4 regions of the Giesbergeria sinuosa genome follow, and region 4 is predicted to be linked to each of the others. Evidence: predicted binding sites of a transcription regulator. Region 4 holds the regulator's gene; each other region holds the start of a gene.

Region 1 (7,357 bases), on a different contig from region 4:
GTCACAATATCTTTGCCGATAAAGTGGTATTGCTCCAGTGCTGGATTAGCCATGTAGTCGTCATAGCTTTGGCCACGCTTGTCCAGCAAGTTTTTGAGCGATGCCAAATAGCCAATTGGGGCATCCAGCCAGACATAAAAATACTTGCCCGGCGCATCAGGGATTTCAATACCAAAATAAGGTGCATCACGGCTAATGTCCCAATCGCCCAAGCCCTCGCTGGTGGTGCCATCGGGGTTGGTGCGCACCGTAAACCACTCGCGCACCTTGTTGGCTACTTCGGGTTGCAAGCGGCCGTTTTGTGTCCAGTCTTCCAAAAAGGCCACGCAGCGCGGATCGGACAGCTTAAAGAAGAAATGCTCTGAGCTTTTCAGCACCGGCTTGGCCCCTGACAAAGCCGAATAAGGCTCGATCAGGTCGGTGGGGGCATACACCGCGCCACAGACTTCGCAGTTGTCACCATACTGGTCTTTGGCATGGCATTTGGGGCACTCGCCTTTGATAAAGCGGTCGGGCAAGAACATGTTCTTCTCGGGATCGAAGAACTGCTCGATAGTGCGTGTCTCAATCAGGCCATTGGCTTTGAGGTCGCGGTAAATGTCTTGCGCCAGTTGGTGGTTTTCTGGGGCATCGGTGCTGTGCCAGTTGTCAAACTGGATATGAAAACCATCCAAATACTGCTGGCGACCTGCGGCAATATCAGCCACAAACTGCTGCGGTGTTTTGCCCGCCTTTTCGGCAGCAATCATGATGGGAGCACCGTGGGTATCGTCGGCCCCGACAAAATTTATCTCATTGCCCAACATGCGGTGCGTACGCACCCAGATGTCGGCCTGGATGTATTCCATGATGTGGCCGATATGGAAGTTGCCATTGGCGTAAGGCAGGGCAGTGGTAACAAAAATTTGGCGTGCGGACATGGTGATGAGCGACTGGATGCGGGGTCAGCGCGCTGTGCAGCGCGGAACCAATCATTTTAGGCGGGCACGATCTTCGCTTGAAAAGAGACTGAATCATCTTTTCAGACAAAGGCTCCGATGAAAACAGCACTGGGTTTCTTGGTGGCAGCACGACGTTGTGAAATTCGTGATCTTGAACAACTCACCCTCACCTGCGAACTGGTAAAAATTGTCAGTGAGCTGGTGCATTGCTTTCAGCGCGAACGCGGCACCTCCAACATCTTTCTAGGCTCTGGTGGGCACAACGTGGCCGCACAGCGGCAGGCCTGTATTGCTGCCAGCGTATCGGTAGAGGCGCAATGGCGGGCATGGATTGATCCGTTGGCTCTGGACGGCGTGTGCGGATCTGGGGGCGTGCGTCTGTTTACCCACATTGCCTTGGTGCTGCATGGACTCGATGAGCTACCCAAGCTACGGGCCGACATACAGGCGCTGCAATGCTCCACCGGACATGCCACCAAACTCTACAACCGGTTGATTGCCGCCTTGCTCGGTTTGGTATTTGAAGCCGCTGATATTGCGACCGACCCCACCGTCTCTCGATTGCTTGTGGCCTTGTTCAACCTTATGCAGGCCAAAGAGTACGCAGGTCAAGAGCGGGCGGCAGGAGCTGCCGCCTTTGCGTTGGGAAAAATCACGCCCGAAGAGGTACAAGCCTTACAAGCCCTGATCGACTTGCAAGAGCAATGTTTTCAGCGTTTCGAAACCTTCAGTGCCCCCGAGAGCTTGCAACAATGGCAGGCACTGCAAAGCCGGCAACCACTGGTGGAATTGGAGCGGATGCGGCGCAAACTGATGGCCGGGTTGCCCACAGGCCAACGCGACGGCACTCTGGCCCAAAGCTGGTTCGATTGCTGCTCTTTGCGCATGGATCAGGTGCATCTGGTGGAGTCCCACTTGGCCACCAGTTTGCAGCAGGTCTGCGCCCATCGGATCAGCGCCAGCCAAGCCGAGCTGGAAGACCACCGGGTGCTGCTGGCTGCGCTGGATTCTCTTTCAGAAATCACAGCTCCACCGGTTGTCTTGATGCCTGGTGACTGCCTAGCGGCAGCACCCGACACCCTGCTCACTGGCGATGGCATGGGGCCACGGGTGATGCGTTCCATTTTTGACAGTCTGCAAATTCAATCGCAAAAACTGCAGGCCGTCAGCGAAGAACTGGCCGTGGTGCGCGGTGCGCTGGAAGAGCGCAAGGTGATCGAACGGGCCAAAGGCCTGCTGATGGCCCACCAAGGGCTGAGTGAAGAGGAGGCCTACCGCCTGTTGCGGCAAACGGCTATGGGCAAAAACCGTCGAATCATTGATGTAGCCCGAGCGGCACTGTCGATGGTGGAGTTGCTCCCGGTGCGCAGCTGAACGCCCATCTGCACGGTGCAGACAGCACCAGCCTTGTGCAAGCAACGCACCGACTTTGCGCAAAGCAGATGCCATGTGGGTGTGTGGATGGCTCTGTGGCAAGCGTGGCACGCTTGATGCTTTACCAGCCCTGAGGGCAGGCCAATGACGGCTGGGCCTATTGCAGACTGCTCTGCATCTATTTTTTGATTTTTGAACAACGGCGTTCATTTTGGCTCGGCCACCCAAGGCTGCGGGTCGGGATGAACGCCGTTTTCATTTTGGCATCAGGAGCCACCACCCATGACCACCCCCCCATCCACAAAAACCGCCAAAACCTCCATCACCCCAGAGGGATGGGGTTCGATGCTGGCCCCTCTGCACCGCACCTGCGGCGCTGGTTTGATGCCTCTGGAGGCACCCGGCACCGTCACACTGGTGGGTGCGGGGCCGGGCGATCCAGAGTTGCTCACGCTCAAGGCCATCAAGGCCATTGCCAGTGCCACGTTGCTGATGGTGGATGACTTGGTCAACGATGCGGTGTTGGGCTACGCATCGCCACAAGCCCGTATTGTTCATGTGGGCAAACGGGGCGGCTGCATCTCTACGCCACAGAGTTTTATCGAGCGATTGATGATCATGGCCGCCCGACAAGGAGAAACCGTGGTTCGCCTCAAAGGGGGTGATCCTTTTATCTTTGGTCGGGGCGGGGAAGAAGTGGAATACCTGCGGGCTGCAGGCATCACGGTGCGGATTGTGAATGGCATCACGGCAGCCCTGGCAGCAGCCAGCAGCCTAGAGACACCGCTGACCCACCGCGATCGGGCGCACGGTGTGGTGTTTGTCACAGGCCATGCCAAGCCTGGTGCGGCAAACACCCACTGGGCAGCATTGGCTGCCTGTGCCCATGAAGCCCAACTCACGTTGGTGATTTATATGGGGGTAACCCATATCACCACCATCGAGCAAGGTTTGCTGCAAGGCTTACCCGCCCACACCCCGGCAGCGATTGTGGAGCACGCCAGCCTGCCACAACAGCGCCAAACCCGCTGTCTGCTTGGCAATCTGGCCCAAACTCTGCAAATGCAGGGTTTGGGCAGCCCCTCCATTTTGGTGGTGGGGGATGTGCTGCAAGGTATGGCCCAATGGCATGAGAACGCATCGGCCGGACATCAGCTCTATGCCCAAAGATAAGCACAGAGGCTTGATATTTTGGTGCAGCGGTACCTTGTGCAGCCCCGAACTGGTGAAGCGCATCGCCAGCCCTCCCCCTGCCCCCTCTTGCACAGAGTGCAAAAAAGTCAATAAAAACAATCTATTCAATCGATTTCCATCACTGGCACCGATCTTGCATCGGTGCAGTGAATGCCGGAGCAACGAAGCTCCGGTACCGTGCTTGAAGTGGAGCTAGCGGACAACGGCGTCCGTCACTGGTTGGGGTACTTCCCCAGCCTTTGACGCGACGCCTTTTTTTATTGCTTCTTTGATTGGAGCTGCCATGAAAAAACAGAAACTCGTGCTCGTTGGCAACGGCATGGCCGGGGTGCGCACACTGGAAGAGTTGCTCAAACTCGCCCCCGATCTTTATGACATCACGGTATTTGGCGCAGAGCCTTACGGCAACTACAACCGTATCCTGCTCTCGCCTGTGCTGGCCGGGGAGATAGCCTTGTCAGAGATCATCCTGAACGATCGGGACTGGTATGAAAAGCACGGCATTACGCTGCACACAGGCAAGACCGTCACGCAAATTGACCGCGCCAACCGCCGGGTGGTAGCAGACGATGGCACGGGGGCAGACTATGACTACCTGCTGCTCGCTACCGGCTCCACCCCTTTCATACTGCCCATTCCGGGCAGCCACCTGCCAGGCATTCTGGGCTATCGGGACATTGCCGATACCCAGGCCATGCTGGCGGCTGCCCAGCAATATCAACACGCTGTGGTGATTGGTGGCGGCCTGTTGGGGCTGGAGGCAGCCAACGGCCTGAAGCTGCGCGGCATGGACGTGACGGTGGTGCATCTGGGGCCGTGGCTGCTGGAACGCCAACTCGATGCTGCTGCGGGTCAGATGCTGCAAACATCACTGGAAAGCAAGGGGCTGAAGTTTTTGTTGCAAACACAAACCGAGGCGCTGATAGCGGGCAAAAGTGGTCGGGTGGCGGCTGTGCAGTTGCAGGGTGGGCTGCAAATTCCGGCCGAGTTGGTGGTGATGGCCACGGGCATTCGTCCTGAAACCACATTGGCACAAGCAGCAGGGCTGCATTGTCAGCGGGGGGTGGTCGTCAACGACGCGATGCAAACCGATGACCCGCATATCTATGCAGTAGGGGAATGCGTCAACCACCGTGGCATTGCCTACGGTCTGGTAGCACCATTGTTTGAGCAGGCCAAAGTGGCTGCTAACCACTTGGCAGGCCAGCGCACCAGCAGCTACACCGGATCGGTCACTTCCACCAAACTCAAGGTCACGGGCATTGATCTGTTTTCGGCAGGTCAGTTCATGGGGGGAGAAGGCACAGAAGAAATCGTGCTCAATGACCCACACGGTGGCCGCTACAAAAAACTGGTGCTTCAGGAGGGGCGCTTGGTTGGCAGCGTGCTGTATGGGGACGTGGGCGATGGCCCGTGGTACTTCCAACTGCTGAAGGAAGAGCGCAACATCCAAGAGCTGCGTGACCGCCTGATTTGGGGCCCATCGTCGGGTGCCCAAGCCCAGCAGCCGGGCCAAAATTCTGCCGCTACCTTGGCAGATTCTGCCGAAGTTTGCGGCTGCAATGGTGTTTGTAAAGGCACCATCGTACAGGCCATCCAAGAGCAAGGTCTAGCCAGCCTGGACGAGGTGAAAAAACACACCAAGGCGGCCTCCTCGTGTGGTTCCTGCTCGGGCTTGGTGGAGCAGATTCTGGCGGCCACTCTGGGGGACAACTACACACCCACGGCCCAGAGACACAAACCCCTTTGCGCCTGCACAGAACACTCGCACCAAAGCGTGCGCCAAGCCATCTTGGCACACCACCTGACCCGCAAAGAGGCGGTGTTTGACGCACTGTCCTGGAAGACACCCAACGGCTGTGACAAGTGCCGCCCAGCCATCAACTACTACCTGCTCTCGAGTTTTCCGCACGAGGCCCAAGACGATCCGCAATCGCGCTTTATTAACGAGCGGGCACACGCCAATATCCAAAAAGATGGCACTTACTCGGTGGTGCCACGGATGTGGGGAGGACTGACCAACCCCGCCGAACTGCGCGCCATTGCCGATGCGGCTGAAAAATACCGGGTGCCCACGGTGAAGGTGACCGGCGGCCAACGCATCGACCTGCTGGGTATTCGCAAAGAAGACCTCCCCGCTATCTGGGCCGACCTCAATGCCGCAGGCATGGTCTCAGGCCATGCCTATGGCAAATCCATCCGTACCGTCAAAACCTGTGTGGGTGCCGAGCATTGCCGTTTTGGCACCCAGTTGGCGATGGATATGGGCATCCAACTGGAGAAGATGCTGTTCGACATGTATGCACCACACAAGGTGAAGCTGGCCGTATCGGGTTGCCCACGCAACTGTGCCGAAGCTGGCATCAAGGATGTGGGCGTGATTGGTGTGGACTCGGGCTATGAACTCTACATCGGTGGCAACGGTGGCATCAAAACAGAAGTCGCCCAGTTTCTGTGCAAGGTGCGCTCCGACCAAGAGGTCATGGAGTATTCGGGAGCCTTTTTGCAACTCTACCGGGAGGAGGGTTGGTATCTGGAGCGCACCTGCCACTACTTGGAGCGCGTGGGGATGCCCTACATCCAAAACAAGATCGTGCAAGACCCCGAAGGCCGCCGCGCCTACTACGCACGTTTGCGCGATGCACTCAAGAACGCACAAGACCCCTGGGAAAGCTCACGCGCACCCCGCCCTATCCAACAGTTCATCCCCATCCAACTCCAAGCCTGACCCCTTGCCAACGAGGAACAAAAAATGCACCACTGGAAACCGATTTGCCTGCTGGAAGATATTCCGCCGCTGGGCTCACGCATCGTGCAACGCCCCAGCGGCGGGGACATTGCCATATTCCGCAACGCAGAAGACGAGGTGTTTGCCTTGCACGACCAATGCGCACACAAAAACGGCCCTCTGTCGCAAGGCATCGTGCATGGCCGCAAAGTGACCTGCCCCCTGCATGGCTGGCACTTCAATCTGGAGACCGGCCAAGCCTTGGCGCCCGATGTCGGCTCCTGTGCCACCTTTGCCATCAAGGTAGAGCACGGCCAAGTTTTGCTGGCGGTTTAAGCGCCTCTTTGATCTCACGTACTGTAACCAAGGATAGTTTATGGCCTACCTCGTTCCTGCCGAATTCGTGACCAAGATGGTCGATGCCGGTGAATCCAAAATCTACATGGCAACCCGCGATGTCTTGATTCGCTCTTATATGGCCGGCGCCATTTTGGCGTTGGCAGCGGTTTTTGCCGTGACCGCCTCGGTGCTCTCCGGCTCGCCACTGGTGGGTGCCATTTTGTTCCCCGTCGGCTTTTGCATGCTCTACTTGCTGGGGTTTGACTTGCTCACTGGCGTTTTTGTGCTCACTCCGCTGGCTTGGCTAGACAAGCGCCCCGGCGTGACCATCAAGGCCATTCTGAAAAATTGGGGACTGGTTTTTACGGGCAACTTTTTGGGTGCACTGACCGTGGCCTTCATGATGTCCTTCATTTTTACCTATGGTTTCTCCATCCCCCCCAATGACATCGGCACCAAAATCGGCCACATCGGCGAGGCCCGCACCTTGGGTTATGCCCAATATGGTTTGATGGGCTGGATCACTATTTTCATTCGTGGCATGTTGTGCAACTGGATGGTGTCCACTGGGGTGGTCGGGGCCATGATCTCCACCACCGTCAGCGGCAAGGTGATTGCCATGTGGATGCCGATCATGCTGTTTTTTGCCATGACGTTTGAGCACTCGGTGGTCAATATGTTTCTCTTTCCATCGGGCCTGATGATGGGTGGCAACTTCTCCATCGTGGATTACTTCATCTGGAATGAAATCCCAGTGGTGTTGGGCAATTTGGTGGGTGGC
Region 2 (7,357 bases), on a different contig from region 4:
CACGCCTTCGGCGGTGGTTTTGAGGCCCATTTCTTTGGCGCGCTTGAGGCCATCGGATTCAGGATCAATACCAACCATCCAGACCGGCTCCAGCACCGGGCTGCGTTGCAGCTTGGCCAGCAAATCCGTACCAATGTTGCCAGGCCCAATCAGGGCACATTTGATTTTTGCCATTGCAGTTCTTTCCAAAAAATCAGACAAAGCGCACCGAGCAACCGCCGATGCCGCCAATGGTCACACGCAGGTTGTCGCCAGCCGTCACGGGCACCATGATGCCCAGCGAACCCGACAACACCACCTCGCCGGCTTCCAGCGCAATGCCGTGCTGGCCCAAGGTATTGGCCAACCAAGCCACGGCGTTGGCCGGGTGGCCCAAGGCGGCTGCGCCCGCGCCGGTGGCGACGATTTCGCCGTTCTTTTCCAGCACCATGCCGCAGGTGGCCAAATCGACATCGCGCGGATCGACCAAACGGTCGCCCAGCACAAACACACCGCAGGAGGCGTTGTCGGCCACGGTGTCTTGGATCTTGATCTTCCAGTCTTGGATGCGCGAGTCGACAATCTCAAAGCAGGCCATCACGCCATCGGTGGCGGCCAGCACATCGGCCGCGGTGATACCGGGGCCTTTGAGGGTCTTTTTCAGCATGAAAGCGATTTCGCCTTCGGCTTTGGGCTGGATCAGGGTGTCGGCCGGAATGGCTTCGCCTTCGTTGTAGACCATGCCGTCGGTCAGCCAGCCAAAATCGGGCTGGTACACGCCCAACATGTTCATCACGGCTTTGCTGGTGACACCAATTTTTTTGCCAATCACGCGCTCGCCTGCACTCAGGCGACGGGCTGTCATGCGTTGTTGCACGGCATAGGCATCGGCAATGGTGATCTCAGGGTGGCGGCTGGTGAGCGGTGCCAAGGTCTTGCGGCCTTGGAGCGCCTCGAACAGCTCATCGCCCAACTCTTGGATCAGTTCAGGGGTCATACAGTCCTCAGGGGTTCAGGGGGGTGGGCTCGGCAGGGCTGGCCTCGGCCAAGAAGTCGCGCACCAGACGGGCAAAACGAGCCGAATGCTCGATTTGTGTCCAGTGGCCGCACTGGCCAAAAACATGCAGTTGCGAGCGGGGAATCCACTGCGACAGCGTCAGCGAAGTGGACAGCGGAATCACTTGGTCATCGCGGCCATGCACAATCAGCACTTGGTGCGGCAAGGCGCGGATGTCGGCCTCGGCGCTGCACATGGCATCGACCCAACGCTGGCGCGGGGCCGGGAACATGGCCGAGAACGATTCTTGAAAGCCGGGGCGGATGCTGGCCTCATAGCGCAGGCGGGCCAGCTCGTCATTGACCAAATTGCGGTCGTAGGCAAACACGTCCATGATGCGGCGCATGTTCTCAAACGAGGGGGTATAGCCCCAGACATCGTCCAGCCCCTTGGTGATGGGGAAGGGCACACCCACGCTGCCCATGAGCACCAAACGGCGCACGCGCTCGGGGTGGCGAATGGTCAAGGCCAGCGCCAGCGCACCACCAAAGGAGTTGCCCACCAAGTCGGTTTTTGCTATGCCCAGCGCATCCAATACCCCCACCGCCTGCGCAACCCAGGCATCCATGTTGTAGGGCTGGCCTTCAGGGCGCTCGGTAAAACCAAAGCCCACCATGTCGGGGGCGATCACGCGGGCTTGCTGCGCCAATTCGGGCATCACCAAACGCCAATTGGCCCAGGCGGAAACGCCGGGGCCAGAGCCGTGGATGAGTAAAACGGGATGGCCGCTGCCAACATCGTGCACATTGGTGCGGATGCCAGCGGCCATGACAGAACCGGCAATTTCCGGGTTGCTCATGGCCTTGCTCCTTAGAGTTTGATACAGACGTTCTTGAGTTCGGTGTAGAACTCCAGCGAATGCACACCGCCTTCACGGCCAATGCCGGATTGCTTGGCACCACCAAAGGGGGTACGCAGGTCGCGCAGGAACCAGCTATTGACCCACGACAGGCCGACCTTCATCTTTTGCGCCACGCGGTGGGCGCGCGAGACATCGCGTGTCCAGATGGCCGTGGCCAAGCCATAGACGTTGTCGTTGGCTTTGGCCAGCACTTCCTCTTCGGTGTCGAAGGGGGCAATGTGGCAGCAGGGGCCAAAGATTTCTTCTTTGATCACGCGGGCGGTTTCGGGCAGGCCCGTCCAGATGGTGGGTTGCACCCAAGCGCCATCCGAAAAGCCAGCGCCCATATTGGGCACGCCACCGCCAGTGACCACGGTTGCGCCTTCTTCTACCGCCAGCTTGTAGTACGACAGCACCTTGGCTTGGTGTTCTTTGCTGATGACGGGGCCGAGTTTGGTATCGGCCTCTTCGGGCAGACCAATCTTCCAGCCTTCAACTTGCTTTTTCAGCTCGGCCACGAATTTGTCAAAAATCGGGCGCTGCACATAGACACGCTCGGTGCCCAAGCACACTTGGCCGCTGTTGACAAAAGCCGAACGCAGCGTGCCTTCGATAGCAGCGTCAAAGTCGGCATCTTCAAAAATGATGGCGGCGTTCTTGCCACCCATTTCCAAGCTCACGGGGCGCGAACCCTTGGCCGCGGCCTTCATGATGATTTCGCCGGTGCGGGTTTCACCAGTGAAGGTGATGGCATCCACGCCGGGGTGGGTGGTGACAAACTCACCCGCCGAATCGGGGCCAAAGCCATGCACCACGTTATAGACACCGGGAGGAATACCCGCTTCGTTCATCACCTCGCCCAGCAGGGCGGCGGTTTGGGGGGTTTCTTCCGAGGGCTTGACCACCACGGTGTTGCCACAAGCCAGCGCCGGGCCGACCTTCCAAGTCATGAGCAGCAACGGCAGGTTCCAAGGGCAAATCACGCCCACCACGCCCACCGGGGTGCGGTAGCCGTAGTTGATGGCGCTCTTGCCATCGGGGGTGGCGGTCTCGAAAAATTCGGTGGCCACATTCTTCACCACATCGGCAAAGACCTTGAAGTTGGCCGCACCACGGGGGATGTCGATATGGCTGGCCAAGCTGCGGGGCTTGCCGGTGTCGGCGCACTCAGCGGCCAAAAACTCGTCAAACCGCTTGTTGATGCCATCGGCCACAGCGTACAGGCGCTCAACACGCTCGGCCACGCTCATCTTGCCCCAAGGGCCATCCAAAGCAGCACGGGCAGCAGCCACCGCAGCGTCCACTTGGGTGCGGCTGGCTTCATGCACATCGGCAATCACCGTGTTGTTCAACGGCGAGTGCTTAGGAAAAGTTTTGTCGCTGGCCTCGTGCTGGCCATTGATGAAGTTCAGTACCTGTTTCATAGAAAATCCTTTTGTCTTGATGGCCAATTACGCCAAGCCCAGCGCGCGCAAACCGGCCCGGGCAATCATTTCGTCTTCTTCCTCACTGCCGCCCGAGACACCAATGCCACCGACCCGGTGGCCGTTGATGACAATGGGCAAACCGCCGCCAAAACCCACAAAGCGCGGACGCAGTGGGATGCCTTGGCGCACCGCCTCGGAGTGCGACTCCAGCGCCTTATGCCAGCGGCTGGTGGGCAGACCAAAACCCACGGCGGTGTAAGCCTTGTCTTTGGCAATATCAATGGAGTGCAAAGGTGCGCCGGGCAGACGCACAAAAGCAGCGGGCAAGCCGCTGCAATCGACTACCGCGATGTTGACCAGCACCCCCATTTCGGCAGCCGCCTCGGCGGCTGCCCCGGCAGCAGCGTGCGCTGCTTGCCAAGACAGGTTGTGCTGCACCACGCTGACAACAAGTTCGGGTGCCATGCTGCTCATCTCAGGTCAATACGCTCAAGAAGGCTTCGTTCAGTTTGCGGTCATGGTAGAAAATGCCACGACCCACTTGGTCCCATGTCCAAGTGATGGGGGTGTGGTCGGGATACCACTGGTAGCCACCGCTGAAGGTTTCCAAGCGGTTGCCCGAGGGGTCAAAGAAGTAAATCGTGGTGCCGCGGGTAATGCCGTGGCGGGTCGGGCCAATGTCAATCGAGACCCGGTTCATCGACATGATGTCAGCGGCGCGCAGCACTTGCTCCCATGTTTCCAGCAAGAAGGAAACATGGTGCAGTTTGTTGTCTTCAGAGTGGCGCACCATGGCAATGTCGTGCGCCTTGTTGGAGCAGGTCAGCCAAGTGGCCAAATCGGTCACGCCGTCTTCGAGTTTGACGCGCTCGACCAAGGTGAAGTCCAGCACCTCTTCAAACAGCTTGCGGTTGCCATCGATATCGCCACCGTAAATCAGGGCGTGGTCCATGCGGATGGGCGAAATACCTTTTTGGTCGGGCAGCCAGGCTTCGGGGTTCATATCGCCCAAGCCATTGCCCACCGAGGTTTTCTCGGCATACAGTTCAATCAGGTGGCCGGTGGGCAGGTGGAAGCGCACGCGCTCGCCCGTTTCCAGCATTTCACCGGCAAGCACACGCTCGGTCACGACACCATACTCACGCAGACGGCCTTCCAAGGTGTTGAGCACGGCGGCGTTTTGCACCTTGAAGCCAAAGCAGTCCATACCGGCACGGTCGGCCTTACGAATGACAAAGCTGTTGTGGTCGCGCTCGTCCCAGCACTTGAAATAGACACGGCCCGATTTGTCGCGGCCCGTTTCTTTCAGACCCAACACTTCGGTATAAAAGTGAACCGATTCGTCCAAGTCCAACACACGCAAAACAGCGTGACCAGGGCGCAAAACACCAGTGATTGCCATGGGGTTTCTCCAGATTTTTCAGGTTGAGGGAACAACAGAGGCGTCTGCGGCCCCAACCAGACGGCAGACGTTCTTTTTCATGGTTCCAAGCACGCGCAAGGTGATGTCACTGGCCGGGCGCACCCGGCACGACAACACCCGGCCCTGCGCTTCGTCTTCGGCGCTCACATGGTCACGGCTCATGACACGCGACACATACTGCCCCTGAACGATTTGCACCTTGCAGACCCCACAGCCCCCATTGCGGCAGCCCACCGGAATCCCCTTCTTACCCAAGGCTTCCATGCCGACCAGCAACGACAACTCGTCGGAGCAGCGGTAGCTTTGCCCGGTTTCTTCGATGGTGATGGTGTAACTGGCCATGAGCGCAGGCTTTCGGGTACAGGTTTTGATGCAAGATGCAGCGGTAAGGCCTGAAATATGCCAGATTCTGGCGTGGATGGAGAAAAAATCTCGAGATTTAAGGGAAAACACCTAGTATGGCAACAGCAAGAATTTCATGCCATTTTTCATAATATGACCCTGCACCAACCCAGAAATACCCCTAAAAATCATCAATGAGAGAGGCTTTGCTTGTCTGTACCATCTTGCAAGGTATGACTTTCTTTCTTTTGGGGTATGTTCACAGCAAAAATATCGAGAATTATCATGAAATCATCCTTAGAGATGGATAGCCCTGTCGCTACCGATAGCGATGCCGGTGCGTCGCGCACCTTGATCGAGCGTGCCTATGCCCAGTTGCGCAATGACATCATTGAAGGGCGGCACCTGCCCGGCGACAAATTGCGCGTCGAGCACCTGAAGCTGCATTACGGCGTGGGTGCGGGCACGCTGCGCGAAGCCATTACCCGACTGGTGAGCGATGCGCTGGTCACGGCCGAGGGCCAGCGAGGCTTTCGCGTCACGCCCATCACGCTGGAGGAGCTGGAAGACATTACCCGGCTGCGCCTGCACATTGAGCTGGAGGCGCTGCGCCAATCGATTCGCCACGGTGGTGCTGCATGGCGCGAGGCGCTGCGCCACAGTTATGAAGCCATGTCGGCCCTGGAGCAGCCCATTCGGCGTGAACACCGGCCCCAGTGGGAAGCCCTGAACATGCGTTTTCATGAGGCACTGCTGTCGGGCCAGCAATCGCCGTGGACGCAAAAGGTGTTGCGCTTGCTGTCGCGCCACAGCGAACGCTACCGCCGCTATACGATGGGCCTGCCCGGTGCTGCGCGCGATGTGCACAGCGAGCACACGGCTATTTTTGAGTCGGCGATGGCCGGGCACGAAGCCCGTGCCGCCTTGGCGCTGGAAGCCCATATCAGAGCCACGCCCGACTTGTTGGCTCAGGCACTGCGCAGCGGCCAAATCACCCTGCCCAGCGGCACCGATGCGGGCCACCATGCCCACATGGCACCCGAATGAGCACCACGGCAGCAGCGTCCGAACAGCACCCCACTCCATCGCGGCTCAGTAACCGCCGCTGGAGGGCCGCGGTGCCGCCATGCCCTGCCGAAAACGCGCTGCCAAAGACTGTGCGGCCAGCGCCAACAAATTGATATCAACCCCCACTGCCACAAACAGCGCCCCCGCATCGAGCCAATGTTGGGCCTGGTCTTCTTGGGTGGACAAAATGCCAGCGGCCTTGCCTGCATGCCGAACACGGGCAATACCATGTGCAATGGCGGCCACCACTTCGGGGTGGTCTACTTGGCCGGGATAACCCATAGAGGTAGACAAATCCACCGGGCCGATAAACACACCATCCACACCCGGCGTGGCCGCAATGGCATCGATATGGCCCAAGCCCTCTACGGTTTCTACCTGCACCAGCAAGCAGGCTTGGTCGTTGGCCTCGTGGATGTAATCGCGGTAACGGTTCCAGCGCGAGGAGCGGGCCAAACCACTGCCCATGCCCCTTGTACCGCTGGGCGGGTAACGCATAGCACGGGCCAGCGTCAGGGCTTGCTCGGGCGTATCGACCATTGGTACGAGCAAGGTTTGCGCACCCAACTCCATGAATTGCTTGACCAATACCGGATCGCCCGAGGGCAAACGCACCACCGGGTGTGGCAAAGCCACCCCCACCGGTAACGTGCTAGCGGCACTGGCAATAGCCTGCAACTGCGCCAGCACGGCCCGCAGGTCATTGGGAGCATGTTCGCCATCGATCAGCAGCCAATCAAAGCCGGTACCCGCCAGCATTTCAGCCAAATAACCGTCTGCCGTAGCCAGCCAAAGACCAATCTGCTGCTGACCTGCCGCAATGGCATGCTTGAAAGCATTGCGGGGAAGGGGAGAAGTCAGGTCGGGTAAGCTCATATCACGCCCATCATCCACGAAGCACACACACACACCAACACCAAGTGGCGGAATGTGCACTCTGTGAACACATTCCGCCGCCCGATGGGCCTCAGAACGCCTTGACCAAGCTCAGACGTACCAAAGAACCCTTGGGCAAAGGAGTGCTGCCTGCTTCAGCACTCAACTCTTTGTACACGGCCCCTTTGAGCGCCAGCCCCGGTGCCACGGGGTATACCAGTTCTCCCCCCAAGGCATGGCGCGAAGACTTATTCAGGCTGGCCCCCACGCCACTGTCATTGCTGGTTTGCCACTGGCTATAGCCCACCAGACCGGCTTGCATGGGGCCAAAAGCCTTGGCCAGT
Region 3 (7,357 bases), on a different contig from region 4:
TCATGATACTGGCGGATATATTTCTTTAGGAAAATTACGCTCAGCACAGGCTCGTTACCCTGAGGCAGAATCTGCCTATCAACATGCATTAACTTTAGAACCTGACAATGCACAGGCAAAGGGTGGCCTAGGTCAATTAGAGATGTTGCTAGGTCGTTTTGATGTAGGATTTGAGCATTATGAAGCCCGTCGATTGGTAGATGAGTCACCTGTTCGCCAATGGCCGCTAGAATCATGGGAAGGAACCCCTATTCCCCATCAAGGTTTATTAGTTCATTCTGAACAGGGGTTAGGTGACATTATTATATTTGCCAGTTGCATACCAGATTTGTTGGCTCAAACTTCTGGCTGGAATACACATGTAGTTCTTGAGACAGAACCACGCCTTCAAGGTTTATTACAACGTTCGTTTCCTGCATTAAAGGTAATAGGTCGTGAACGCAGCGATCAAAGCATTGATTGGCTGAATGACATTGACTGTCAGTACGAAATACCTATCGGAAGTTTGCCACGTCTTTATCGCAGCTATTCTCATCAATCTATACAGTATCTTCCCTACCTTAAAGCCGATTCTACACAAGTGGAGTATTGGCGCAATAAATTGTTAGCACGCGGCCCTGGCCCCTATGTGGGTGTGAGTTGGCGGGGAGGAATGCTGCGCTCAGGTACTGTACAACGCAGTATTAATCCAATTGCTTTACTCCGAGAGTTGCAAAGCATTGGTATTCAGCCAATATGTCTTCAATATGGGGAAGTGGAATCAACCTTAAATGAAGCGGCTGAAGCATTAAATTTGCAGGTATGGCACTGGCCTGAATCATTGGTAGACATGGACGCTGCTGCTGCAATAACGCAAGCACTGGATGCAGTAGTTACAGTATGCAATACTCAAGCACATTTAACAGGTGGCTTGGGTAAAGATGGCTGGGTTTTGGTTCCAAGCAACCCCAATTGGCGATATGGAATCAATAGTAAAAAATCTTGGTGGTATCCATCACTAAACCTGATCCGCCAAGCACCTCACAGCAACTGGGAAGCACCCATAAAACAGCTTAGTACTGATTTGCAAACATGGAAAACAACTAACAATTCAACCACAATCACTGAAGGAAAAAATAAATGATTTTCCGCTGGTTGCGCCAGCGGCGCAATAACACCCCATCACTTACTACAACAACCAACCCCACAGAAAACAACCGAGAAAATATTGCACTATCTAAAATAGATGATCTTCTAGAGAAGGGTGACATTGAAGCAGCCGAAAAATCACTCAACGAACTCTTACAAGAAGACACTGCCAACTCCGTAGCCATGCTACAGATGGCAAAACTATACAGATTACAAGGAAAATTTTCTGATTCAATTCAATGGGCAGAACGATCTTTATTAGATCACGAAAATCCAGCAGAAGTTCATTACCAACAAGGAGAAACACTGTTGGCAATGAAAGATATTCAAGGCGCTCTAGACTCCATCAATACAGCATTGGCTTTAGATGAAAATCATCTTAAAGCTTGGCTCCGATATGGAGATATTCTTGCAAGACAAGAAAAATACAATCAAGCACTTGATGCCTACAAAACTGCTTTATCATTTTCTGATGAAAAGCATGAAAATCTAATTAACCTACAAATTGCCCAAACACTGCATGCCCTAAGATCTTGGCCAGATGCAGTGGATGCGTACAAAAAGGTTTTATCCAAAGACCCAGAAAACGTCACCGCCTGGACCGCTTTAGGTCATGTTGAGCTGGTACAAGACAATGATGCATCTGCTCTAATAGCCTACATTAAAGCCCGAGAGATTTGCGAGAAAAATTCCATCCCAATCCCATTAACACTAGAGCTACATTTAGCAATGTGTTACCAATATAGTGCCAGATGGAACGAAGCCTTAATTTTATATAGAAAGCTTCACACTCAATACCCCAAAGATTCTAATGTATCTTGGTATCTTTCACAATGCGAACTAGCAATGGGCAATTGGGAGAGAGGATGGGAATTTTATGGATCACGTTTTCTGACCAAAGCATCATCATGGCGAGCGATGCCATTTGCAATATGGCATGGAGAAGAGGCATTGAATAAAACCCTTCTTGTCTTGGCAGATCAAGGCTTGGGAGACGAGATTATGTTTTCTTCTTGTGTTTTAGAAGCAAAGAAACGTGTAGGGCATCTTATATTAGAATGCGAGCCTCGTCTAGAAAAGTTATTTATTCGGTCATTTTCAGGAATTTCTGTAGTTGCCTCAGAGCGCGAGCGAAGCACACGTTGGTTAAAAGATTATCCACAACCAGACTTTCAAATTGCCTCAGGTGATTTACCCGCTTTATTTCGTCAAAATAGAAATAAATTTCCAGATCATCATGGCTATTTAAAAGCAGATCCCGATCGAATAGCTTATTGGGCCAATCGGTTAAATGATTGTGGCCCAGGAGTAAAAATAGGAATATCTTGGCGTGGTGGAGTACCTTTAACGCGAGGTCGCGTACGCAGTACAACAGCACAAGATTGGAAGAGTATTCTTAATACACCCAACTGCCAATTCATTAATTTGCAGTATGGCAACTATCAAGAAGATTTGGCAGAATTCTCCAGCCTAGCACCAGGCAGAGTGCATGATTTTCCTGAAGTTATACCAGACTATGATGAAACTGCTGCATTAGTGATGGCGCTTGACTTGGTCATCACAGTTTGCACTTCCATTGTCCACCTAAGTGGAGCCTTGGGAAAAGAAGTCTGGGTGCTGGTGCCACATGTGCCTGGATGGCGCTATCAAGCATCTGGTAACAGTATGCCTTGGTATCCATCAGCACACCTGTTCCGTCAAACCGATGCAGGAAACTGGAAAGATGCTTGCCAAAATTTGTCATTTGCACTCCAAAAAAGACAAAAATGACAGAGAAAATCTGCTTAACCTCAGCAAATTGGGGTGGCCCAGATTTTGCTTAATAGGATTGGCAGCCTGTGGTGGGTTGCATTTTATGAATTAGGAGTCGTAACATGAAACGTACTTTGCAACAGGGTTTTACCCTGATTGAACTGATGATTGTGGTGGCGATCATTGGTATTCTGGCTGCTGTAGCTTTGCCCGCTTACCAAGATTACACTTTGCGCGCCAAGGCGTCTGAGTTGTTGTTGGCTGCATCTTCTGCTCGCACAGCAATTACCGAAGCATCGCAAAATTCCAACGGTATTTCGGCCACTGGTGTCGAATCTCCTGGCGTTGCAGGCAAGGTTAGTGCCGCAGATGTTTCTGACGCTAACGGTGTTATCACTATTAACGGTCGGGATTCCGAATTTGCCGGTGCCGGTACCGCAGTGGTTGTTACTTTGACTCCTTCCTGGAACTCTACTGGTAAGACTGTGGTTTGGTCTTGTGGCGTTACCCCCGCAAAGCTGGAACCTTCTTCTTGCCGTCAAGACTGATATTGAACTAATCTGCTCCCTTATATCAGGGATGTCAAATAATAAAAGCCTACTCGATTTCTACCGAGTGGGCTTTTTTATTTCTACACATTAATAAATATTATTTCCATTTAAATATTATGCTGCGCAACGTCTTGGCCTCCGTATTTCAATCATCAGAAAACAAAAATACTCAGAATGAAAAGTCAAAGACAATTTCTCATGAATACGCTCAACTGAATGCGCAGTTACATTTAGAAAGATCAGATTATGGAACCAGTGGAAGACAATGGGCCACTACAGTTCAATATTTGCTACAGCAATCCAAATCAAGCTCTGTTCTTGATTACGGTTGTGGCAAACAAACATTAGCCCAGTCTTTACCTGATATAAAAATATTGGGGTTTGATCCAGCCATTCCGGGATTAGATAAACCTCCAATGCCGAGTGACTTACTGGTCTGTACAGATGTACTGGAGCATGTAGAGCCAGAATTTATTGATCATGTTCTAGATGATCTAAGTCGTCTCACAAAAAAAATTGCTTTGATCACTGTGGCAACACGGCCAGCAGTGAAGAAACTGGCTGATGGCCGAAACGCACATTTGACTGTTCAACCTTTTTCTTGGTGGCAAGATCGCTTTGAAAAGAGGTTTGATATTATTGGCATCAAAGAGCAGCCCGGATTTGAGTTTGCCTTGATATTAAGAGGATTGAATTTTCAAGAATCAATAATTATCCCAGAAGATTTTAAGCCTTTCTCAAAGAAAGAAGAAGAAAGTAACACAACCCCATCCGAATCATCACGAAAGATTCCAGTTGGAGTAGTAAAACACGGCGACAATAAAATCCTGTTTACTACGCCCAATCAAATGACGGCTTGGCGCGTTAATAGCTTTTATGAAAAAGAGCCTCACACTGTTCGTTGGTTAGAATCGATCCCTAAAGATTCAGTTTTTCTGGACATAGGGGCGAATGTTGGTATGTATAGCATTTTTGCAGCAGTAGTTTCTCAAGCAAAAGTCTATGCCTTTGAGCCTGAAAGCCAAAACTACGCTGCTTTGAATCAAAACATTTCAATAAATAAATTGAGTGAGAAATTATTAGCCTTTCCCTTGGCAATATCAAATAAAACTGGTGCAGATAAACTATTTCTCTCAGGATTTGACACAGGAGGATCGTGCCATAGTTTTGGTGCAGATGTTGGATTTGATCTGAAACCTCGTGGCCATGCTTTTGTTCAAGGTGCTTTTTCCACCACGATTGACGAGTTAGTTGCTACTGGAACTCTGCCTATTCCAGATTTTGTCAAAATCGATGTTGATGGTTTTGAGCACAAAGTCATTGAAGGCGCTCAGAAAACCTTAAAAGATCCTAAAGTCAAAAGCGTCATCATTGAATTAAACACAAAATTACCAGAGCATAAAGCTGCGGCAGAAATGCTAGAAAAACTTGGATTCTTCTATGACAATGACCAAGTAATGCATGCGCAAAGAAAATCAGGGGCATTTGAAGGGGTTGCAGAATTTATCTTTTGGAAAAACAAAAAAGAAATTAGCAATCTCACCACAGAACGTGCTCTGGGAATTCCTACCAGCATGCAAGCACGGGCAGTGATGAATTATGCCATTGACAAAATACTGTCAACAGCTATAGCCGATGATCCATTTCCATATTTGGTAGTGGATAACATATTCCCACCTGATTACTATCAGCAAATTTTGGCAAATTTCCCAGGCTTGGATGCCGTACGGCCTTTAAGTGAATCTGGAAGAGTACAAAAGGGATCTTACAAAGAAAGATTGACTGTTTTATTTAATCCAGAAGATTTTTCCAGAATGTCTCCTAAGCAAATTGAGTTCTGGTCAGAATTTGCAAGCTGGCTATACTCAGAAGCATTTTTGAGTGCTGTTATATTCAAGTTCCGCCAAACTCTTGAATCCAGAATTTCAAACATCATTAATGCTGAAGGAAAAATCAACGTTCGTGGCGATGCGCTCTTGGTCAATGATCAAACAAATTATGCTATTGGGCCACATACAGATGCCCCTCATCGATTAGTCACTTTCTTATTCTATATGCCAGAGAATGATAAAGATCGCGACTTAGGAACTTCTATTTATCTACCGAAAAAAGAAGGATTCACTTGCTGGGGAGGCCCACATTATCCGCATGATCAATTCGATTTAGTGGATACTGTGGAGTTTTTACCCAACCGATTGCTTATGTTTCCAAAAACGGAAAAAACATTTCATGGGGTTGAGCCTGTACTACGAGAGGGCGTTAATAGGAAATTGTTGATCAACAACATTAGAATTCTTAACAAAACGACCCACTAAATAAAAAAAGCCCAAATGGGCTTTTTTTATTCTCTCTGATCCACTCTGAGCATCATCTCTTTTTCATTCAGCCATTGATCAGAATACTCGCAGCCTATATACTCATTAAAATACGGGCCGCCTAATGTAAAGTGAACATTGGACGCCTGCGAATTAGGGGCATCATAATCTACAAGATGGTTCCATTCTGGCGGTAGCGATCCAATCATGGCATCATCATCCAGCCACTTAAATTGGTGCAACTCCAGTCCACTGGCATTATTCACATACTCAGGGGTTAAGGCCCGACACTTTGCATTATTGAAGAGCATGACGCTACTCCAATTCTTTTTTGCATAAGGTGTTTGAGGGGCACCCAAGAATTTGATGGTTTCTTTGGGCTGATGGTTGTGCTGCACACACATCACTGCATATTTATCATCGCGCAACGCCCACAACTTGGCAATATCATCTTGCACCAGCATGTCACAGTCCATAAAAAGTGACCAGCCCTCATACCCACTCAGGTAAGGTGTCAGGAAGCGTGAAAAAGAAAACTGTGTAGACTGCAGCGGATTAGACTCACGCCACATCAATCCCTGAAGATTATTCAGTGCCAGCGGCGTAAAACTGACAGGGAGGCTCGATCGAGCCAAAATACTATGGGTTAAAACATGCCACGCAACGGTTTCGCGGGGATCAAAACCAATAAATATCCGAATCATAGCGCCGCCTTTTTCTCTACAGAAGGAAAATCTTCAAACAGATGGGTAAAAAATGGGTCTTTATAAATGCTGTAGATGATGGCTATATCTAACAAACTACAGCTTGCCAAGAATAATTCTGGCCAACGGCGCCACACCTCTGCATTCCATAGTGACCACCCCACAAAAACCAAGTGCATCGCCGCAGTGGCTGCAATAATAGTGCGCCCGTATTTCCAAATGTGACGCCATAACGAAGCTGCTTGGGGTGTGCGCTGTGCAATCGCTGCAAAAAGTAGAAATATAGGGGCTTCCATAGGCAGTGCCACCCATGTAAAGCTGGTTAACCACTGTGCTGCTTCGGGTGTTTTTCGTACAGAAACCAACAGCATCAATAAAACAATCCAATGCCTACACAAAAACAACATGCTGAGCCACAATGTGGATGGCACTTTGAGTGATCCATATTTATCCAGCATTAACAATCGATCATCAATCTGAGCCATAGCGTGTTAGTGTAGCTGCCTATACTCGGGGGACTATAGTTGTGGCCTCAGGATTGTTGCAATATGTTTTTTGCACTGAGAGCTAGCGTTGAATCTCATGGTTGGCTATCTGCCAGCCGCCTGATTTTCCCCCCTGTTTTTGCAACACATGCACCCCGTGGATACCCATACTCTTATCCACCGCCTTGCACATGTCGTAAATAGTCAGCAAAGCCACCTGTACGGCCACCAAGGCTTCCATTTCCACCCCCGTAGCGCCTACCGTCTCCACGGTGGCACGGCAAAAAATGCCACACACACCGGGGTGATGGACGCTGGCCTCATCAAAATCGATAGCAATGCGGGTCAGGGGCAAGGGATGGCACAGCGGAATCAGGTCACTGGTTTTCTTGGCGGCCTGAATGCCAGCAATCCGGGCCACC
Region 4 (7,357 bases):
CAACTTGGCTAGCAAAGCCGCAGGCAGCACACGCACTTTGTGGTCTTGTGGGTCGGTAAACACCAGCCCTTGCTTGCCCTTGGCGACGGCACGGCCTTGGCTGGCTTCGGTGATACGAAACACCAAATCAAAGCCGTATTTGTTGAAATCTGCCGGGGCCATCTCGATGCGCAAGGTCTCGCCATACAGGGCTTCAGACTGGTATTGCACCACCACATCACCCACCACCAGCGCCAGCCCTTCGGCATCGCGGTCGGTATAGCCCAACGAAGTAAAAAAGCGGGTGCGGGCCTCGCCCACCAGCGCCAGCAACTGGGCGTTGTCCAAGTGCTGGCCGTGGTTGATATGGCCGATGTAAATGGGCAGTTCGGTAGAAAAAGTGAACTGCGATGGCAGTTCAAAAACAACGCGGGCCATGTGACGCCACTCCTGAGCAAAAACAAAGCGCGATGGTCGCACAACGCAGCCACTCTCTGCTAAGCCATGCGCTTTAGCTCAGAATTCACCAAGCAGCAAACACCTATTGATTTCTGACGTTCTGTCACCGATAACACGGTCTCTTACTTCTTCTCGCATCACTCATACCCGTCCAGAGGCTTCTATGCTCCATACCCTACGAGTCCGACTGATCGGGATTTGCGTTGCCATTACCGTGGCGGCACTGTTTGCATTGGCTTTGGCCACTTTTGTTGTCGTGCGCAACAACACCCTTGACGCAATGGACGAGCGCATGGGCCAGTTGACACGCAACCATGCCAATGAATTGACCGAATGGGTCAAAGAGAAACAACGCATCACCAGCGCCCTCAAACTGGCGGTGGGCAAACCAGAGCCAGTGCCCTTATTGGAGGCCGCCAAGCAAGCAGGTGCCTTTGATGATGCCTATTTTGTCTATGCCGACAACCGGGCCATCTTTACGCACCCCATGCCAGAGGGCTATAGCGGCACGGGCCGCCCGTGGTATCAACAGGCAGTCCAGGTGGGCGGGCCAGCCCTGACCCCCGCCTATGTGGATGTCAGTACGGGCAAGCTCACCATCAGTTTTGTCGAGCCGGTAGGCCCACGAGGCCAACCCATTGCGGTGGTCGGCACCGATATGCACTTGGACACCATTGCACAAAAAGTCAGCGCCATCCGCCCCATGTCGCAAAGCTTTGCCTTCTTGGTGGATGGTGAGGGCAAGTTCTTGGCCCATGCCAAAGCAGAATACGCCCTCAAACCCATCTCTACCATTGCGCCCCAACTGGACATGACACTGCTGCGCCAATTGGCCGACCAAGGCGGTCGCGCTGGCATGGCCATCGATGGCACCGACCGACTGCTCTATGCAGCCAAAGTCGAGGGCACCCCTTGGTTGCTGGCGGTCGCCATTGACCGCGCACAAGCCACTGCCAGCGTGCGCAACCTGCTGCAGGTGGCTGCCAGCATCACCCTGCTCTGTATCGTGGTCGCGGTGGTGCTGGTGTCCATCGCAGTGAGCCACCAATTGCGCCGACTGGCCGTAGTGCGCGATGCACTGGCCGATATCGCCTCAGGAGAAGGTGATCTAACACGCCGCCTCGACACCCAAGGCAACGACGAACTGACGCACATTGCCCAAGCCTTCAACGACTTTGTCGGCAAAATTGCTGGGGTCTTGGTGCGCATCCGCCAATCCTCCGAGTCGGTGCGCCAAGCCACCCGAGAAATTGCCAGCGGCAACCAAGACCTGTCCTCCCGCACCGAACAGCAAGCCTCCTCACTGGGGCAGACCGCTGCGGCCATGGAGGAGCTCACCGCCACCGTACTGCAAAACGCCGAGAATGCCCGCCAGGCCAATCTGCTGGCCACCGAAACCTCGCAGGTAGCCACCCGTGGCGGCACAGTGGTGGGGCAGGTGGTGCAAACGATGGGGGGCATAGAAAACTCTGCCCGCAAGATTGTGGACATCATTGGCGTAATCGATGCCATCGCTTTCCAAACCAACATCTTGGCATTGAATGCCGCCGTGGAAGCAGCCCGGGCTGGCGAGCAAGGCCGGGGCTTTGCCGTAGTGGCTTCTGAAGTGCGCACTTTGGCCCAACGCAGCGCCACAGCGGCCAAAGAAATCAAGGCACTGATTGATGACTCCGTTACCCAAGTCAATGCGGGCAGTCAGTTGGTGCGTGATGCAGGCACCACCATTGAACAAGTGGTAGACAGCGTGCGCCGCATGACCACCCTCGTCGCCGAAATCAGCCACGCCAGCCAAGAACAAAGCAGCGGCATTGCTGCCATTGGTACCTCTATCAACCAGATGGACCAAGGCACACAACAAAATGCGGCCTTGGTAGAACAAGCCACAGCGGCAGCCCACGCCCTGCAACAGCAAGCCACACAATTGGCCGATGTGGTGGCAGAGTTCAAGCTCGATCACCAGCACGCCACAACACCCGCAGCACGGGCTGCACGCCCTGCAGCCTTGCTACGCTAACAGCCCATACCGGCATCGACCATGACCATCCACACCATCTTGAAAATGGGCGACCCGCGCCTGTGGCGCACGGCCCAGCCTGTTACGGCCTTCAACACCCCAGTGCTGCACCAGTTGGTAACGGACTTGCACGACACCATGCAGGCGGCCAATGGTGCCGGGTTGGCAGCGCCACAAATTGGCGTCCATTTGCAGGTGGTGGTCTTTGGCTCGCACTTGCCCAATCCGCGTTACCCAGATCGCCCCTTGGTGCCCCCCACTGTGTTGATCAACCCCGTGATTACCCCGCTGGATGCCGCCCAAGCCGAGGACTGGGAGGGCTGCCTGTCGGTGCCAGGGCTGCGGGGCCGGGTGCCCCGCTGGAGCCGCATCCGTTACACCGGCATGGACGTGCTGGGCCAGCCCATAGAGCGCATCGCCGAAGGCTTTCACGCCAGAGTGGTGCAACATGAGTGTGACCACCTGATAGGCACCCTGTATCCGCAACGGATGTCTGATTTGCGCCAGCTCGGCTTTACCGAAGTGCTGTTTCCCGAACTGCAGGCCGACGCCAACGATTAACCCCCACCGCCTCGCTACAGCGTTTTGCGCAGCGTGGCCGTGGGGATTTTTAATCCTTCACGGTATTTAGCCACCGTGCGACGGGCACACTCAATGCCCTGCTCTTTGAGCATTTCAGCCAATTGGTTGTCCGACAAGGGCTTGGCGGGGTTCTCGGCAGCAATAAACTGCTTGATCAACGCGCGCACAGCCGTGCTGGAGGCATTGCCACCACTGTCAGTGCCCAAGCCCGAGCCAAAAAAGTATTTCAGCTCGTAAGTACCCTGGGGGGTAGCCATGTATTTGGCTGTGATCACCCGCGAGATTGTGGACTCGTGCAGGCCCAGCTCGTCGGCAATGTCGCGCAGCACCAGCGGACGCATGGCCAACTCGCCATGCACAAAGAAATTCTTTTGGCGCTCCACAATGGCTTGTGACACCCGCAAGATAGTGTCAAACCGCTGCTGAATGTTTTTGATAAACCAGCGGGCCTCTTGTAAACGCTGTTGCAAAGCCTGATGGCCTTCGTCTTGGCGACGGCCACGCAAGGCACCCGCATAAATGTCGTGGATGCGCAGGCGTGGCATCACTTCGGGGTTGAGTTGCACACTGAACTGGTGCCCCGCCTGACCATGCCCCATGCGGCGCACCAGCACGTCTGGGATGATGGCGTTGCGCTCTACCGAGATAAAGGGCCGCCCCGGACGCGGCTCCAGCCGGGCAATCAAGGCCATTGCTGCACGGGTTTGCTCCTCGGTGGCCCCACAGGTTTGGGCCAAGCGGCGCACATCGCGGCGGGCCAGCCCTTCCAGCGGCTGCTGGCAAATGCGCAGCGCCAATGCAATGGTCTCAGGCGGGATGGCAGGCGCAGGATGTGCGGCCAATGCTGCCAGTTGCAGTGTCAAGCATTCAGCCAAGTGGCGAGCCCCCACACCAGTTGGCTCCAGCGTTTGCAGCAAGTGCAAGGCCACCGTGAAATGGTGCAGCAGCTCCTCTATGTCATCGCTGTGCTCTTCACCCGCCAACCCTTGAGCCAAAGATTCCAGCGAATCCTCCAGATAACCGTCTTCGTTGAGTGATTCGATCAGAAAATACAGTGCGGCTTTATCCTCTGGAGACAAGCGCAAACCCACCGTTTGTCGGTGCAAGAATGCCGCCAGTGATTCATGACCATGTGCCAAATCTGTGGCACTGACATCCATTTCTTCGTCAGTGCCACGGCTGCAGGCCGGGGCATCGCCACCCCATTCACTATCGTCCGGGGCCATGTCCACACTGCCATCGCCCTCCCAGTCCAGCACTTCGGTGCTGCTGCTGTCACTGTTGCCCTGCTCTGCCTCTGTCAATGTGGCCTGACTGCTGTCTGCACTGCTGGTGCTGCTCACAGGGGCTGCCCAGTCGGCATATGGCTCCTCTGGCGGGGGCGTGTCGGCCTGCGCCAAACCAAACTCCTCGCGCGAGGCTTCGTCGGGGTTGCGCTCCAAAAAGGGGTTGTCCGCCAGCATCTGCTCGACTTCCTGGCCCAACTCCAACGTCGAGAGCCGCAACAGCCGAATAGACTGCTGCAACTGCGGCGTCAGGGTCAGGTGCTGCGATACACGCAGAGACAGGCCAGGTTTCATCGGCTCACATACGGAAATGTTCGCCCAGGTACACCCGACGCACCTCGGCGTTGTTGACAATCTCGGAAGGCGTCCCCTGTGCCAACACCCGACCATCACTGATGATGCAGGCGTGGTCACAAATGCCCAGCGTTTCGCGCACGTTGTGGTCGGTAATGAGCACGCCAATGCCGCGCGCTTTCAAAAAACCGATGATGCGCTGAATTTCAATCACGGCAATCGGGTCGATGCCTGCAAAAGGCTCATCCAACAGGATAAAACGCGGCTGCGTGGCCAAGGCACGGGCAATCTCGACCCGGCGCCGCTCGCCGCCAGACAATGCAAGCGCAGGAGAGTCTCGCAGATGGTCGACACGCAGCTCTTCCAACAAAGACTGCAAACGCTGCTCAACTTCGGCCTTGCTCAAAGACTGACCCGCGGCATTTTGTTGCAACTCCAGTACGGCACGCACGTTTTCTTGTACCGTGAGTTTGCGAAAGATAGACGCTTCCTGCGGTAGGTAAGACAACCCCAGACGTGAACGCTTATGGATAGGCATACGCACCACCGACTGCCCATCAATGCGAATATCACCCCCATCGCTGGGCAACAAACCAACGATCATATAAAACGAAGTGGTCTTGCCTGCACCATTGGGGCCCAGCAGACCGACTACCTCGCCTTTTTGCACAACCAGCGATACGTCCTTGACCACCTGGCGGCTGCCATAAGACTTGGCTAAATGCAGCACCTCCAATCGGCTATCCGTAGCTGCCTCGGTGGTGGCATGCGCGGGTGCGGCACTCATGGCTTGTCAGTACCCAGTGCAGAACTGGGGCGCAAAGGCAGAGCAGAAGCAGGTGCCACAGGAGAGGCCGGAGCTGTAGTCGCCTTTGGAGCCAGTATGGCACGCACACGTCCGCCCGACGTTGCTGACGCCCCCTCAGGGCTGCGCTGCTGACCATCCACACTGAACACATCCGTCAGGTTGTTGTAAACGATCACCGCCCCCGTGAGTTCATCTTGTAACTTGGCCCCTTGGTAACGGCGCAACTCGGCACGGCGCAATAGGCGCACGGTGTCGTTGTGGCCGTTGTATTCAATGCGTTCGCCTTCGCCCTCGACAAATTCTTCAGGGGCGCCGGGTGCGGTATCACGCTTTTGTCGGAAGAACGCCCGTTGGCCTGCTGCCGCCGTGACGGTACCAGACTGATAACCATCGGCATCTTGGCGCACTTCCAGACGCTCACCCCGCAGCACGATGGTACCTTTGGTCAGAACCACACGGCCCGTAAACACGCTGGTTTGCTGCAATTCGTCATGGCGCAGGGCATCGGCCTCAATGTTCATGGGCTGATGGCGGTCGGCCTTTTCAGCGTGCGCCAGCGTGAACGGGGCAGCAGCCAAACAGGCGAGCAGGGGGAGCGTGAAGAGGCGGTTCATCAAAAAAGGCACGAATCTTGCGGCGATTGTAGCGATGCCTGCCAGCCACAAAAAAGCCCGCCAAAGCGGGCCGTGGTTGCAGACGAAAGGGGGATGGCTCAACCCTTGACCGTTGTCAGGTGGTTGACCACCTGCAACATGGCTTGCAAGCCACCGGCCATCGTGCCATCGGTGTAGTAGCGGCCTGCCACCCCCATAGATGGCGTGCCTTCAACCCCATAGGCTTCTTGCAATTGCGTGGCGCGGCGCACTTGGTTAGCCACGCTGAAGGACTGGTACATCTCTTTGAATTTGGCCATGTCCAATTCGGGCTGCTTGGCAGCCCAGGCCATGATGTCGTCGTCCTTGGCCAGCTTCTGCTTTTCCACATGAATGGCGCGAAACGCACGGGCATGCAGAGCCTCGACTTTGCCCAGGCCTTCCAAGGTGTAATACAACTTTTGCGCTGGCACAAAGCTGGCATTGAAGGCCACCGGCACGCGGCGCACCACCAAATTGGCTGGCGCTGCCTTGATCCAGTTATGAAACATGGGTTCAAAGGTGTGGCAATGACCGCAGCTGTACCAGAAGAACTCCAACACCTCCACCTTGCCTGCAGGTACATCAGAAGCCACTGGTTTGGCCAGTTTGTTGTAATCCTTGCCTTCTTTGGGCGCAGCCCCCTGCGCTTGGGCCGACAGCGGCAGCAAAGGTGCAGCCAGCGCCAGGGCAGCAGTCAGGGAAAAATCACGGCGTTTCATCAAAAGGTACTCCTTATTGCGGTGGAGGGTCTGAGCAGTATCTGCCTACAAAAGTTCAGCGTTGCACACGCACCAAGGCCGAATCCACGCCAGCACCATCCAATTTTTCTTTGAGCTGCTCTGCATCACCACGTTTGCCAAATGGGCCCACCCGTACGCGAAACACCGTGCGGCCATTCTGTTCACGCTCACTGACGCGAGCCTCCCAGCCCATCATGGCCAGCTTGGCGCGCTGTGCTTCTGCATCAGTTTGGCTGCCAAATGCCCCTGTCTGGAGGAAGTAGGTAAAAGCGTCATCTGCCGTGCTGGTGGCGTTGGCCGTGGCGTTGGCTCTGCTCTTGGCCAAGTCGCCCAACGGGTCGGCACTGGCACTGGTGTTGGCCTTGGCATCGGGCTTAGCCTCGGCCTTACTGTCGGCTTTAGTCTCGGGCTTGGGGGCCGTCTTGGAATCGGCTGCCCCCTCAGGGGTGGGCTTAGACTCGGTCGCACTGGGTTTGGCCACAGGCTCGGCGGCCGATGGCGGTGCCACCACAGGCGCAGACTCCACCACGGCTGGACGGGCCGGATTCTTGCCGTAAAGT

What was found. The regulator sigma-54, encoded in region 4, starts transcription at its own class of promoters, with help from an activator protein. The targets are predictions, from matches to a motif close to TGGCANGNAANCTGCTTT.
Region 1: the regulator sigma-54 is predicted to act here: its motif matches at 3,632-3,649, upstream of nirB (nitrite reductase large subunit NirB).
Region 2: the regulator sigma-54 is predicted to act here: its motif matches at 5,174-5,191, upstream of ACFO6X_RS14425 (2Fe-2S iron-sulfur cluster binding domain-containing protein).
Region 3: the regulator sigma-54 is predicted to act here: its motif matches at 2,933-2,950, upstream of ACFO6X_RS11945 (pilin).

Annotation. Positions count from the first base shown of each region.
Region 1 covers NZ_JBHSHJ010000009.1:48,620-55,976, reverse strand. Annotated here, with positions in the region: gene metG (methionine--tRNA ligase) at 1-920, opposite strand, end outside; gene ACFO6X_RS11560 (nitrate- and nitrite sensing domain-containing protein) at 1,038-2,315, shown strand; gene cobA (uroporphyrinogen-III C-methyltransferase) at 2,700-3,488, shown strand; gene nirB (nitrite reductase large subunit NirB) at 3,793-6,237, shown strand; gene nirD (nitrite reductase small subunit NirD) at 6,262-6,573, shown strand; gene ACFO6X_RS11540 (formate/nitrite transporter family protein) at 6,614-7,357, shown strand, end outside.
Region 2 covers NZ_JBHSHJ010000014.1:80,144-87,500, forward strand. Annotated here, with positions in the region: gene ACFO6X_RS14395 (acetaldehyde dehydrogenase (acetylating)) at 1-174, opposite strand, end outside; gene dmpE (2-oxopent-4-enoate hydratase) at 194-976, opposite strand; gene ACFO6X_RS14405 (alpha/beta fold hydrolase) at 984-1,835, opposite strand; gene ACFO6X_RS14410 (2-hydroxymuconic semialdehyde dehydrogenase) at 1,847-3,301, opposite strand; gene ACFO6X_RS14415 (GlcG/HbpS family heme-binding protein) at 3,329-3,769, opposite strand; gene ACFO6X_RS14420 (catechol 2,3-dioxygenase) at 3,780-4,706, opposite strand; gene ACFO6X_RS14425 (2Fe-2S iron-sulfur cluster binding domain-containing protein) at 4,725-5,069, opposite strand; gene ACFO6X_RS14430 (GntR family transcriptional regulator) at 5,355-6,116, shown strand; gene ACFO6X_RS14435 (HpcH/HpaI aldolase family protein) at 6,162-7,013, opposite strand; gene ACFO6X_RS14440 (SphA family protein) at 7,105-7,357, opposite strand, start outside.
Region 3 covers NZ_JBHSHJ010000010.1:5,873-13,229, forward strand. Annotated here, with positions in the region: gene ACFO6X_RS11935 (tetratricopeptide repeat protein) at 1-1,123, shown strand, start outside; gene ACFO6X_RS11940 (tetratricopeptide repeat protein) at 1,120-2,898, shown strand; gene ACFO6X_RS11945 (pilin) at 3,003-3,428, shown strand; gene ACFO6X_RS11950 (FkbM family methyltransferase) at 3,548-5,746, shown strand; gene ACFO6X_RS11955 (glycosyltransferase) at 5,773-6,450, opposite strand; gene ACFO6X_RS11960 (DUF2919 family protein) at 6,447-6,935, opposite strand; gene moaC (cyclic pyranopterin monophosphate synthase MoaC) at 7,018-7,357, opposite strand, start outside.
Region 4 covers NZ_JBHSHJ010000016.1:37,491-44,847, reverse strand. Annotated here, with positions in the region: gene ACFO6X_RS15140 (acyl-CoA thioesterase) at 1-417, opposite strand, end outside; gene ACFO6X_RS15135 (methyl-accepting chemotaxis protein) at 602-2,452, shown strand; gene def (peptide deformylase) at 2,474-3,013, shown strand; gene ACFO6X_RS15125 (RNA polymerase factor sigma-54) at 3,028-4,614, opposite strand; gene lptB (LPS export ABC transporter ATP-binding protein) at 4,619-5,401, opposite strand; gene lptA (lipopolysaccharide transport periplasmic protein LptA) at 5,398-6,036, opposite strand; gene ACFO6X_RS15110 (thiol:disulfide interchange protein DsbA/DsbL) at 6,135-6,776, opposite strand; gene ACFO6X_RS15105 (SPOR domain-containing protein) at 6,832-7,357, opposite strand, start outside.